Regions from separate parts of the Lysinibacillus sp. FSL K6-1151 genome, predicted to be linked through region 4. Evidence: riboswitches for the same ligand, from Rfam matches in the RefSeq annotation. Region 4 holds a riboswitch; each other region holds the start of a gene.

Region 1 (3,163 bases), 1.6 Mb from region 4:
GGCGTTCGCTCCTAAAGTGGTAATCCCACCATGTGCTAATAATAAAGATTGGAATAATAAAACAATCGTTCCGATGACACTCATAGCTAGAGGTCCGAATAAAACCGTTCCAAGTCCAACACCAGTTGGGTGGGAGCAACTACCTGTAACCGAAGGGATTTTTAACGCCGACAGCACAAAAGCAAAGGCTCCTGAAAGACCTAAAAGCATTTTGGTTTCAGGGTTTTCTTCAATTGTTTTGCGAATGGAGCGCAATCCTAGAATAATAAATGGGATAGAGATGACCCACCAAAAAATAGCCCATTCGATTGGTAAAAAACCTTCCATGATATGCATAGCAAAGGCACGTTTTGGCACGAGTAAAAAGGCCAATAAAAAATAACTAAGTTTCCACCATGAAAATTTCAAAAGCTTTCCTCCTTACTAATAGATTTTTAGAATGTAGCGTGCGTAAATAAAAAAGCACTTCTCCGTTGTTGGAAAAGTGCATAGCTAAAAAAGCAAATAACATTCTCATCTGCTAAGCCGCACACCTATCCTCGTAGGCTGAAACGATCACATATTTTTCGGCAGGTCTCCTGGCTCTAGTTCAACACTTTATAGGTCTTCCCATCCGTTGGACAGTGACATGTTCTATAAAGCTCCCTAATACAGTGGCGGGACCGCGCCGGACTCAAACCGGCTTCCCTTTTAAGCAAAATGATAAGTATTTTACACCGAAAAAACATTAAGTTGTGAGATTTCACGACAAAGTGTAACATGATTTTCCATAAATATGCTATACTTTTTTTAAAAATATTTTCAATTGAAGGTCAATAGAGAAGATTCTGATAACTACTGAATTGTCATAAATAAGGAGATATTATAATTTTTATACCTGGTCTACACACAAAATTGATAAAATTGTCATAAATTTTTATAGAAATATTGAAATTTTAAAATAATGAGATATGATAGAGACAGTTTTCTATTCTATAAAGAAGATAATAAATTTCATATAAAACGTCGATAAGTGCTCGAATAACTCGAGATAATAGGGAAATTGGTGAAAATCCAATACAGCCCCCGCTACTGTAATAGCTGATGAAATCGCAAAGCCACTGGTGCAAACTTGGGAAGGTGCGATAGTAAAATGAAGCTTAAGTCAGGAAACCTGCTTATTTGATTGTGCATGCAAACTTTTCGGAGGGAGAAGTTGAAGCAAGAGCGAGTACCTGCATTTTATTTTATTCGTTTTTATTTGGCTTCTACAAAACCTTTACTCTTCGTAATTAGAGTAAAGGTTTTTCTTTTTCCAGAAAGCAAATGAGGGGAGACAGAAGATGACAACATGGAATTTAGAGGGGATGAAAACACATCTCTTTATTTGTAATGGTAGTAGCTGCATGAACAAAGGTGGGGAGGAAATTACCCTAGCTATTCGAGAAGAAATACAACAGCAAGCACTTGATCAAGAGATACATACAACAAGAACGCGCTGTAATGGACGATGCAAGGATGCTTGTGTGGTCATCGCCTATCCGCAAGGGAATTGGTATCGTGTACCATCAACAGAGCATGCTAGAACACTTGTACAAGATTTACATCATGAATCCTTATACAAAGAACATGTCTTTACACTTCGTGAAGGTACATTACAGCGTACAGCACAAACGACAGCCATTAAAGGGATCGAAAAGGTGAAAGAGGGGTAACAACATGGCGCAAAAAGGAAAAATTTTCGTAGTGGGCTTTGGACCTGGAGACTTTAAGCATATTACGACACGGGCGGTAGAGGCATTACAACAAAGTGATATGATCATAGGCTACAAAACCTACGTGGAGTTGATTCAAGATTTAGTCAGTGCGAAGTCGATTGTCAGTACTGGAATGACCGAAGAGGTGTCCCGTGCGCAGGAAGCGGTTCGCCAAGCAGAGGCTGGAAGCATTGTCTCAGTCATTTCAAGTGGTGATGCGGGTGTCTATGGTATGGCGGGATTAGTGTATGAGGTATTGATTGAGCTAGGCTGGACAGAAGCAACGGGGATTGAGGTAGAAATTGTCCCTGGTATTTCTGCCATCAATTCATGTGCTAGCTTACTTGGTGCCCCGATTATGCATGATGCCTGTACGATTAGTTTAAGTGACCATCTAACACCATGGAATTTAATTGCCAAGCGCGTCGAGGCAGCCGCTATGGCGGATTTTGTAATCGCTTTATACAACCCAAAAAGCGGTCGCCGAACAAGACAAATTGTCGAAGCACAGCGCATTCTCTTAGAATATCGTTCGCCTGACACACCAGTAGGACTTGTGAAAAGTGCTTACCGCGATCGTCAAGAAGTGACGATGACAACATTAGCCGAAATGCTGGAGCATGACATTGGAATGCTGACGACAGTCATTATTGGTAATTCGTCGACATTTTTCTATGACAATAAAATGATTACACCACGTGGCTATCAACGTAAATATACATTGGGTGAAGAAAAACAACCCTTACGTCCACATCAACGTTTACGTGAAGAAAATGAACCTTGGGCAATGAACCAAGAGACAGGGACTGCACGACAAGACTTTACAGCAGATCCTAATGCAGGGCGTTTTAATAAACCCAGTGTAGCCGCTACGCCAAAGTCAAAAAAAACAGCACTTGAAATGGCTACAGCGGCACTCGCAATGGTGAAAGGAACAAGTGCAGTCAAAGTAACGCCGAAACTTGTACAGCAAAAAATAGAATCCATTTTTGAATTAGCTGTAAGCCCAGGAGTGGTGAATAAGTTTTTCACACCTCAGCAAATGATGACGTTAGCAGAGGTCGTTGGGGAAGAGGGGACGATGGAATATACACCAGACCATCAAATCCATTTGAAAATCCCAACGACTGCCCCTGAACGTATTACGGAGAAATTACAGGAAGTAGGCTTTTTATTAGCGCCGATTGGTGATGTGCTATCCTTGAAGGCTTGTGATTTTTGCTATGGTGAAAAGGCCGATTCGATTCCCTATGCAGAAGAAATACAACAAAAATTAGGTGGAATGTCTTTGCCGAAAACATTAAATATCGGTTTTAACGGCTGTGGTATGGCCTGTTACAGGGCTGTATTTGATGATATTGGTATTGTCTATCGCAAAAGTAAATTTGATGTCTTTATTGGGGCGAAGCCAGTTGGTCGTACGGCCC
Region 2 (3,163 bases), 950 kb from region 4:
ACCACACGTAAGGAAGGCTCTTCTGCTTCTAGTAAACGGAAAATTTGTAACACTTCCTTGATATGCTGATGGCCCTCATATTGAACCTTTGCCTGTAGCGTTGGGACAAGCTCATAGGGCTGTGACAGCATAGTAGTGCCGATGCGGTCTCCAATATTGGCCTGACTAAGTCCTTTAACAGCAAAAATCTCTCCCGCTTCAACCTGTTGGACGGTATCAAAGCGACTGCCATTATAGAGGCGAATTTCAGTCACTTTTTCTGTCACTTCTTCAAACGAAAATTCATCCCGAACATGTAAAACGCCCTTGACAGCCTTCATAAATGTTAAACGCTGGTGGCCGTCATGACGAATTTTAAAAACCTCCCCCTCAAACGGTGCATTCACTTCAAAATGGGTGTCTGTTAATAGAGGGAGCTGGGCAAGCAATTCCTTGATGCCCTCATCCTTTAGGGCAGACCCTGTAAAGCAGGGGAAGGCACATTCCTTTTGAATCATGGTCTGTAGCTGAGTAAGACATTGCTCATGCTCCAATGACTCATTCAAAAAGGCATTGAGCAGCTCTTCATTACGCTCAGCCAACCATTCCATGATGCCGCTTGAAACATAATCAGTACGAAGCGGTTCATCGACGAACAGCACCTGCTGGGAACAATCCTTGCGGAGCTGTGTCATAACGGCCTCCACATTGGCTCCTTCGCGATCAATTTTATTGATAAAGAAGAATGTTGGGACATGGTATTTGCGTAAAAGCTGCCACACGGTTTCCGTATGACCCTGTACGCCCTCGACCGCACTAATGATAACAATGGCATAATCCATCACACGAATGGCGCGCTCCATCTCAGGGGAGAAGTCGACATGCCCTGGTGTATCAATCAACGTGTATGTATCGTCGCCTATGTTCATGCGACCTTGCTCGGCAAAAATGGTAATACCACGCTTGCGCTCTAGCTCATGATGATCGAGAAAGGTATCCTGATGATCCACTCGACCACGAGCTTGAATGCTTTGTGTATGAAAAAGTACTTGCTCAGAGAAGGTTGTTTTACCTGCATCCACATGCGCAAGTACACCAATTGTTTTGTACATAACATATCCTCGTTTCTATCTATAGCTATCTTTTCATTGTAACAGAATACTAGCCTATATATTTCTTGTAAAATAGTTCGTATTTTTGTCGAAATAGTGCTAATATAATGATGATTATATATTTAGCAACATACTACTGATTGAGCTACAAATTTTCTTCTGCTAGTCTATCAATAGTATTAACCATTATAGAACGTATTGGTGCAAATGGCATTTGTCATTTGCTTAAAAGGGAAATCGGTGCAATTCCGATGCTGTCCCGCAACTGTAAATGGGGAGTCTGTACAGCATGCCACTGTAGTTTAACTATGGGAAGGCGTATAGATGATGAACCTAAGCCAGGATACCTGCCAGTATGTGTTTTTTGACTAAGAACCACGAGGATGGGGATAGTGATAAAGGTAATGTACCGTTTTTTCACTATGCTACTCTCTTGGCGACAAGAGGGTTTTTTTATGCCCTTCCCACGAATCCTGGTAGCAAAGAAGTCTTTGATTTCTTTCTATAGATGAACAACAAAGGAGAAAAGGACATGAAGAAATGGAAAAGTTTATGGCTGGTGATGGTCATTGCCTTGGTCGCTGTTTTAGGGGCTTGTAATGCAAAGGACAAATCTGAATCAGCAGCGCAAGATGAGAAGGTTGAGCCATCTGAGGCAGCAACGGAAGTAACCATTGACAATAATGAAACAACTCAAACATATAAGGAAGCACCTACAAAAGCGATTAGTTTAAATCAGCATGTGACAGAGATTATGCTAGCGCTAGGCTTAGAGGATTCCATGGTAGGCACAGCTTACTTAGATGATAAAATCTACGAGCCCCTACAAGAAGCATACGATAAAGTGCCTGTGCTTTCTGATCAATACCCAACGAAGGAGCAAGTAATTGATGCCGAGGCTGATTTCTTATATGCAGGCTGGAAGAGTGGCTTTGGTGAAAAGGGTGTTGGAACACCGGAAGAGCTTGAGGAGTTAGGCATTCATACGTATTTACATACGGCTTCCAATATGACAAAGCCAACACTAGAGGATATTTTCACTGATATTCGTAATATCGCAAAAATTTTCCGTATTGAGGATCGTGGAGAAGCCTTAATTGAGCAAATGACGCAAGATGTGGAGGCAATTCAAGCTAAATTACCAAAAGATAGTGAGAAATTACGTGTTCTCGTATTTGATAGCGGTGAAAAGGATGTCTTTACAGCTGGTCAAAACTTTATGAATGAACTAGTATCAATCGCTGGTGGTCAAAATATTTTTGGTGATGTGGAATCAGGCTGGACAACCGTGTCGAAGGAAGATGCGGTAGACCGTAATCCCGAGGTAGTTGTCGTGATCGATTATGGTGAAACAACGGCCGAACAAAAGATTCAATTCTTAAAAAATGATCCAGCATTAAAGGAGATGGAAGCTGTTAAAAATGATCGCTTTGTCATCCTGCCACTGTCAGCTGCGTCTGAAGGCGTTCGTGCGGCAGAGGCTATTGAAATTTTAGCGAAGGGCTTCTATCCTGATAACTTTTAAAATTCCGAGCTAGCATTGTGCTAGCTCCTTTTTCATAAGGAGCGATATCAATGAATGCATTTCAGAAAAACGTACCAGATCAAACATTTGAAACACTTAATCGTCATGGCGAATTTACACGCTTAGCTGTCAGCCCAGGTATTATTAATAAGCATTATACGCCTGCACAATTTCAAAAAATAGCAGAGGTTGCTGGCGAAAAGGGGGCGATTAAGTATTCGGCCTCCTATAGTATTTTAGTGTCCATTCCAACGAGTGCCGTGACAGAGGCTATGCAAGCCTTACGAGAAGTGGGTCTTTATGTTGCACCATCAGGACCCATCATCGCGATGAAGGCCTGTGATTTTTGTGATGGTGAAAAGATGGAGGCTGCTCCGATAACCGAACAGCTTTATCATGCTTTAGAGGGGATCGAGGTACCTGCAAGAGTACGTGTTAACATCAATGGCTGTGCGTCAGCCTGCTACAATGCAGTCTATGATGATATTGGACTCGTTTATCAGCAGGAGAGCTTTGATGTTTATTTAGGCGCTGTACCGATGGGGGC
Region 3 (3,163 bases), 1.2 Mb from region 4:
TGGCTCTTTCCCTTCAGCAACACGCACGCGACTCAAATAATCAGCCACAGCTAATATGCCCCCTAAATTATCAGAAGGGTGTCCCCATTCAGCCGCAAGCCAAGTGTCGTTGTAATCCAGCCAACGAATCATACAACCGATATTAAAGGCACCTTTTACAGGATCAAGAACATAGGAAGTGCCTGGAACTCGTGTACCATTGGGAACGACTGTGCCTGGTACTACTGGGCCAAGAAGTTTCGTGCATTCAGGATATTGTAAGGCCAAAATGCCACACCCTAATGTATCTAATAATACATAGCGTGCCGTTTCGTATGCTTCTTCACTTGTAATAGTTGTATTGACTACGTAATCCGCAATATCTGTAAGTAATTGATCTGTCTTAGATATGTCATTTGTTTTAATCATCTATATCTTCCTTTCAAGGCATGAATTTGATATACTAGTATGCTGATAGGCATTGGTCAGAATGCCCATCAGCTCTATGGCGAGTTGTTAAAACTTGATTATACCGACAATTCTTCAAGGTTATGACGCTCGCCAATATAATGGACACGAGGTCTAAATAATCGGTTATTGTCATGCTGCTCAATGACGTGAGCACATAAGCCAATCGTTCGTGAGCCAAAAAAGATAGGTGTATAGATTTCAATTGGCAAGCCAAGCATGTAGTATACTGGTGCTGCATAATAATCTAAATTTGGGTACAAGCTCTTTTCTTGTGCCATCACCTTCTCACCAGCTTCACACATGTGATATAAGCGATCATCCCCTTGTGCCAAACATAATTTATGCAAAGCCTCTTTCATAATTTGTGCTCTTGGGTCCATCTTTTTCATATAAACACGGTGACCAAAGCCCATAATTTTTTCTTTATTTTGCAGTTTATTTTTCAGCAAGGCTTCAAAGCCTGCTACTGTTTTGGCTTCTAGAAGCATGTACATGACTGCCTCGTTGGCCCCTCCATGTAAATTTCCTTTCAATGATGCGACAGCTCCAGTTAAAGCACCGTACAAATCAGATTGTGTAGAGGCAATAACACGAGCTGTAAACGTCGAATTTGGCATCTCATGCTCACTATATAAAACGAGAGACTGATCAAAAATTTCCTCTTCTAACGCCGTTGGTTTTCTACCAGTAATCATGTAATAAAAATTGGCGCTATAGGAAAGCTGACTATCTGGCTCCACAACATCTTGTCCGTTTAAGACACGATAGCTATTGGCTACGATGTTAGGCATACCGCCTAAAAGTCTATAAGCTCGCGTCAAGTTCATTTCAGTAGAACGATCATTGATGTGCTGATCAAAGCCTGCTAAAACAGAAATTCCAGTTCTCAGTCCATCCATCGCATGTGTTTCATTAGGCAAGAGCTTGAAGATTTGGAAGATCTCTTGTGGAACCTGATAATGTGCTTTTAATTTGTCCTGTAAGTCAGCCTGTTGCTCGGCAGTAGGAATTTCGCCATGCAGTAGTAGGTAGACAATGTCTAAATACGAATATCTTTGTGATAATTCAATCAAGTCGTAGCCTCGAATAACAATTTGACTTCCTACAGTGTCTAAAAAAGATAATTTTGTTTCAGCAGCAATGACCCCATCAAGACCTGGTGAATAAGTTAACTCCATTCAATGACAGCCCCTTTGTTTAATTATTCTTGTAAGCGTTACCATTCCAACACGAAAGAACAACAAAAAAACAACTTCTACCCCTTTTTAGAAGTTGTTAATCTACAAAAGCATGACAGACCAAATAACAGTGAATTTACAGGAATTCACAAAAATCATGCAGTAGCTAACACCTCCCTATCCTCGTAGGTCAATTGATGCTTATTTTGTGGCAGGTCTCCTGACTTATAATCAACACTTCAATAACACCTTCCCATTTTGACAAACAAAACAGTGGCCTTGTTATCGAGCTCCTAAATACAGTTGCGGGACAGTGTTGGACTCTCACCAACTTCCCTTTTAATCAAATGGAATGAACCCCATTTGAACCACCAAAATTTAGCATATTCAATTTGTCTATTTACCTTAACATAGAGTTTTCAAAACAATCAATATAGGTAAAATTCAGAAAAGACTGATTATAAAAAGCTATTTTTCATTTTTGATTGACTATTCTGCATTTTTGAGCATTATTTTGTACAAAAAAAGATTGTTCATCTATACCAATAAATCCATTTTCAAGGGTTATAAGTAAAATAGAGGTCTTTATAATAAGAAAGGCGAATAGTTTTTTTATAATATAGAGGAGGAGCACATATGGGCTATATTTCAGAATTAAGGAAACACATCGGTAGTAGACCGATTATCAGTATCGGGGCGACAATTCTTGTAGTCAACGATGACAAGAAAATTCTCTTTCAACATCGTTCAGATACGTTGGATTGGGGATTACCTGGTGGCTCAATGGAACTGAATGAAACGCTAGAAGAAGCTGCTACCCGTGAACTTCATGAAGAAACAGGACTGGTAGCGAATGAATTGGACTTGATTGGTGTTTTTTCAGGGCCAAATTATTATTTTCAATATCCAAATGGGGATGAAATCTATACAGTTATTCATCTTTATAGTGCGAAAAATGTCAGTGGTGTATTAGAGATGAGGGATGGTGAGAGTTTGAATCTTACCTATTTCAGTAAAAATGAGCTACCAGATCATCTTGAGAAAAGAACAAAAACACTCTTAGACAATCTAGAGGACAAATTGTGGAATTTAGATAGTTCTTTTGCAAAGAATTCTCTTTAAATAACAAAGAGCATGCTTTTTATGAAAACATGCTCCCATCTTAACTATTAGGTTATTACAGTCTAATCTTAACCTCTGTACCGTCTTGTGCCTTGACATCTACTAGCACGAGCCCTTTGTAATTTTGTAGTTCCTTGATAATAGGCTTGAGCATTTCTTTGTCAATGAATGGAAAGGAAAAGTCGATTTTTTTTCTGTCGAAGTATGCCTTTGTCCATTTGTTGACACTTTGCTGAATCCATTTTGAAGTCAAAGTGGAAAGAACAATGGTTAGCACAGCATATGGAACAGGAACGGTAAAGCGAACGTCTTTTGCTTTCACTTTTACATGCATCATAAGTCGCCTCTACTCAATGAAAACTGAAACGGTATCTCCGTTTGCCGATTTTATGTCCACAATTTGTCCATCTAAT
Region 4 (3,163 bases):
TTGTATTATCCATGATTATTTTTGGAGCAGTTGGTGTTTTTGCCAAGTATATTCCGTTAACTTCAAGTGAAATTGCTTTTTGGATGAGTTTAATAGGTGCTTGTTTTTTAGTAGTGATTTTTATTTATAAAAAGGGGAATTTTTCGAAATTAGAGATTATAAAAAATAAGTGGAAATTAATACTTTCTAGTATCGCCTTGTGTGGGAACTGGATTTTTTTATTTCAGGCTTATAAAGCAACAACGATTGCCAATGCTGCATTGAGTTATTATTTTGCACCAGTACTCGTTATCTGCTTATCTCCAATTATTTTAAAAGAGAAGCTAGTTGGCAGAAAAATAATGTATGTCTGTGTGGCTCTTATCGGACTATATTTGATTGTCCAAAGTCAAGGCACTGGGGACAGTGAGCATTTTATAGGCATTGTCTACGGTCTTATCGCGGCATGCTTTTACACAGCGCTAACATTGACAAATAAATTTATATGCGGCTTAAAGGAACCAGAAAATACAATGATTCAACTTTCTTTAGCAGCATTTTTCCTTAGCTTCTATCTACTTGGAACTACAGGATTTCAGGTCATGAAAATCAGTTTTGAGTCAGTCCTATTCTTAATTACATTAGGCATTGTCCATGCAGGGGTTGGATTTTTATTGTTCTTTTTAGGCATGTCACAGTTAAAAGGACAAAGTATAGCCATTCTTAGCTATATTGATCCACTGACATCATTAGTAATTTCCACGATGATTATAGGTGAAAAAATGACGCTTCTACAAATAATAGGAGCGGTCCTATTATTAGGCTCAACATTGCTAAGCGAAATAGAAAAAGAATAGGTAACCGAAGAAATGGTACAAGGCGAGTATTCTAATATTGACAGAAAAAATACGCTGTCGTAGATTATAAATAGTTTAATAAAAGCATTAGGTGCCCAATAGGGAGAATAGGGAATAAAGTGAAAAACTTTAGCGGACCCGCCACTGTATAAGGGAGTGTCATCGTAAATGCCACTAGCGAATCGCTGGGAAGGCACGATGATATGTTGAGCTTGAGCCAGGAGACCTGCCTACTTGCTTCGGAAGTATATAGATGATGGAAAAGTCTGTAGTTTATTTGTCATGACAATAAACTACAGACTTTTTATTTTGTCTTCATGTAGAACGAGAGGAGAAACAATAATGCAATTATTACAAGACACGATTCAAAATATCCAAGAGGCTGATATGAATAGTATGGACCAAGCTAGAAAGCGAATTGATGCGCTTTGTAAGCCCCCAGGTAGCTTGGGGAAACTAGAATCACTTGCCGTACAGCTTTCAGGCATAACAGGACAATTATATCCAATGGTCGATAAAAAAGTGATGATTGTCTGTGCAGCAGATCATGGCGTTTGTGAGGAAGGCATAACAACGAATCCACAAGATGTTACGGTCTTTCAAACATTAAATTTTCCTAAGGGAGGTACAGGCGTTTGTGCGATTGCGGGCATTACCAATGCAAAGGTAGTAACAGTAGATGTTGGGGTAAAAGAAGATATTCCGCTTGATGCAGGTGTTATCATTCATAAAATTAAACATGGCACAGATAACATGGCACAGGGCCCTGCTATGTCAAGAGAAGAGGCTATTCAATCCATTGAAGTGGGGATTCATGTGGCAACAGATGAAATCACAAAAGGAGCCAACCTACTTGGAACAGGTGAAATGGGCATTGGTAATACAACGCCGAGCACTGCCATATTAGCTGCTTTGACTGGCTATGACCCTATTGAAATAACAGGGTTTGGCGCAGGAGTTGGTCAAGGAGGGATTGCTCATAAAGCAGCAGTAATTGAAAAAGCAATTACTCTCAACAACCCCAATCCTAACGATATCATTGATGTTCTAGCTAAAGTTGGAGGGCTAGAGATAGGGGCTATGGCTGGTATCATGCTGGCTGCCGCAAGTCACCGAAAACCTGTTATTATTGATGGTTTTATTTCGACTATTGCTGCGCTTATTGCTTATCAAATTGAACCGAAAGTAAAAGACTTTATCATACCTTCCCATGCTTCAGAGGAACCAGGGGCTAAAATTGCCGCATCATTACTTGGTGTAGAGCCAATGCTGCATATGAACATGCGATTAGGCGAAGGCTCTGGTGCTGCTCTAGCCTTTCCTCTTTTAGATGCCGCTTGTTCTATGATGAAAAATATGGTGACATTAGAAGAAGCCATGAATCTTTTGGCTAAATAGTTACTGAATAACAAATAAGCGCAAATAGTTAATGAACTCTTTGCGCTTATTCATTTTTTTATCAATTACAGTATCTATGCCCGATTCAACTTACGCAAAGGCAAACGCCACTTCATCATATAGGAAAGAATGCGTAATGCTGTAATCACTGCAAATAATACATAAAGGAAAATGTCTCCAGTCAAAACTTCAAATCCGATAACAAGCCCTGCGAGAGCAGCCCAAACACCATAGACTTCATCACGGAGAACTAGCGGCTTCCGTCTAGCTAATAAATCTCGCACAATACCACCACCTGAACCTGTTAAAACAGCAGCTACAACGACTGCGCTAATTGGCATATCTAGCTTCACTGCATAGAGTGCACCTTGAATAGCGAATGCGGATAAGCCAATGGCATCTGTGAAGTTGCCCCAACGATGCCAATGCTGAATCAGATGATGCGGGAAGATAAAAAATATCGTAATCGCAGCTAGTGCAATTTGAAACATCATATCCTGTCCCCATAAGGTTGTGACAGGCAGTCCGATGAGTAAATTTCGAATAGCTCCTCCACCAAAAGCAGTGACAATACCGAGTATATATACACCGAATAAATCGTATTCTTCTTCCATGGCAATGATTGCCCCAGAAATAGCAAAGGCAATTGTTCCAATAATACTAAAAACCTCCCAAGCCATCCCTTTCACCCCTTCTATCAATAAATGAACTTCTTTTTTAAAAGTTAAAAGACTTTTTTTGACGTAACAGAATCTATGAATTTAATAGCCAAAATCAGTCATTACATACGCTTCTTGAAGTAAGTCCGCACATTAGCTTAGCGTAAAATTCGCTTAGAAACAATAGGCAAGTTTTGCAGGGGTTCATACAAATTGATAAGATGTTATTGAAATAAAGAAAAACATTCGTCAAAAGCGTTGATATACCAG

What was found. Region 4 has a riboswitch for cobalamin ahead of cobT (nicotinate-nucleotide--dimethylbenzimidazole phosphoribosyltransferase). Riboswitches for the same ligand answer to the same signal wherever they lie in the genome.
Region 1: another riboswitch for cobalamin. It lies ahead of MHI04_RS13560 ((2Fe-2S) ferredoxin domain-containing protein); the one in region 4 lies ahead of cobT (nicotinate-nucleotide--dimethylbenzimidazole phosphoribosyltransferase).
Region 2: another riboswitch for cobalamin. It lies ahead of MHI04_RS10460 (ABC transporter substrate-binding protein); the one in region 4 lies ahead of cobT (nicotinate-nucleotide--dimethylbenzimidazole phosphoribosyltransferase).
Region 3: another riboswitch for cobalamin. It lies ahead of mmgD (citrate synthase); the one in region 4 lies ahead of cobT (nicotinate-nucleotide--dimethylbenzimidazole phosphoribosyltransferase).

The regions. Positions count from the first base shown of each region.
Region 1 covers NZ_CP152040.1:2,810,828-2,813,990, reverse strand. The annotation lists gene MHI04_RS13565 (energy-coupling factor ABC transporter permease) at 1-408, opposite strand, end outside; cobalamin riboswitch at 551-736, opposite strand; cobalamin riboswitch at 994-1,176, shown strand; gene MHI04_RS13560 ((2Fe-2S) ferredoxin domain-containing protein) at 1,323-1,694, shown strand; gene cobJ (precorrin-3B C(17)-methyltransferase) at 1,699-3,163, shown strand, end outside.
Region 2 covers NZ_CP152040.1:2,163,636-2,166,798, forward strand. The annotation lists gene MHI04_RS10455 (translation factor GTPase family protein) at 1-1,091, opposite strand, end outside; cobalamin riboswitch at 1,274-1,461, shown strand; gene MHI04_RS10460 (ABC transporter substrate-binding protein) at 1,624-2,616, shown strand; gene MHI04_RS10465 (precorrin-3B methylase) at 2,667-3,163, shown strand, end outside.
Region 3 covers NZ_CP152040.1:2,374,373-2,377,535, reverse strand. The annotation lists gene prpD (2-methylcitrate dehydratase) at 1-408, opposite strand, end outside; gene mmgD (citrate synthase) at 507-1,628, opposite strand; cobalamin riboswitch at 1,821-2,016, opposite strand; gene MHI04_RS11535 (NUDIX hydrolase) at 2,265-2,750, shown strand; gene MHI04_RS11530 (hypothetical protein) at 2,806-3,087, opposite strand; gene MHI04_RS11525 (hypothetical protein) at 3,097-3,163, opposite strand, start outside.
Region 4 covers NZ_CP152040.1:1,218,134-1,221,296, forward strand. The annotation lists gene MHI04_RS05700 (DMT family transporter) at 1-836, shown strand, start outside; cobalamin riboswitch at 909-1,085, shown strand; gene cobT (nicotinate-nucleotide--dimethylbenzimidazole phosphoribosyltransferase) at 1,179-2,234, shown strand; gene MHI04_RS05710 (trimeric intracellular cation channel family protein) at 2,309-2,914, opposite strand.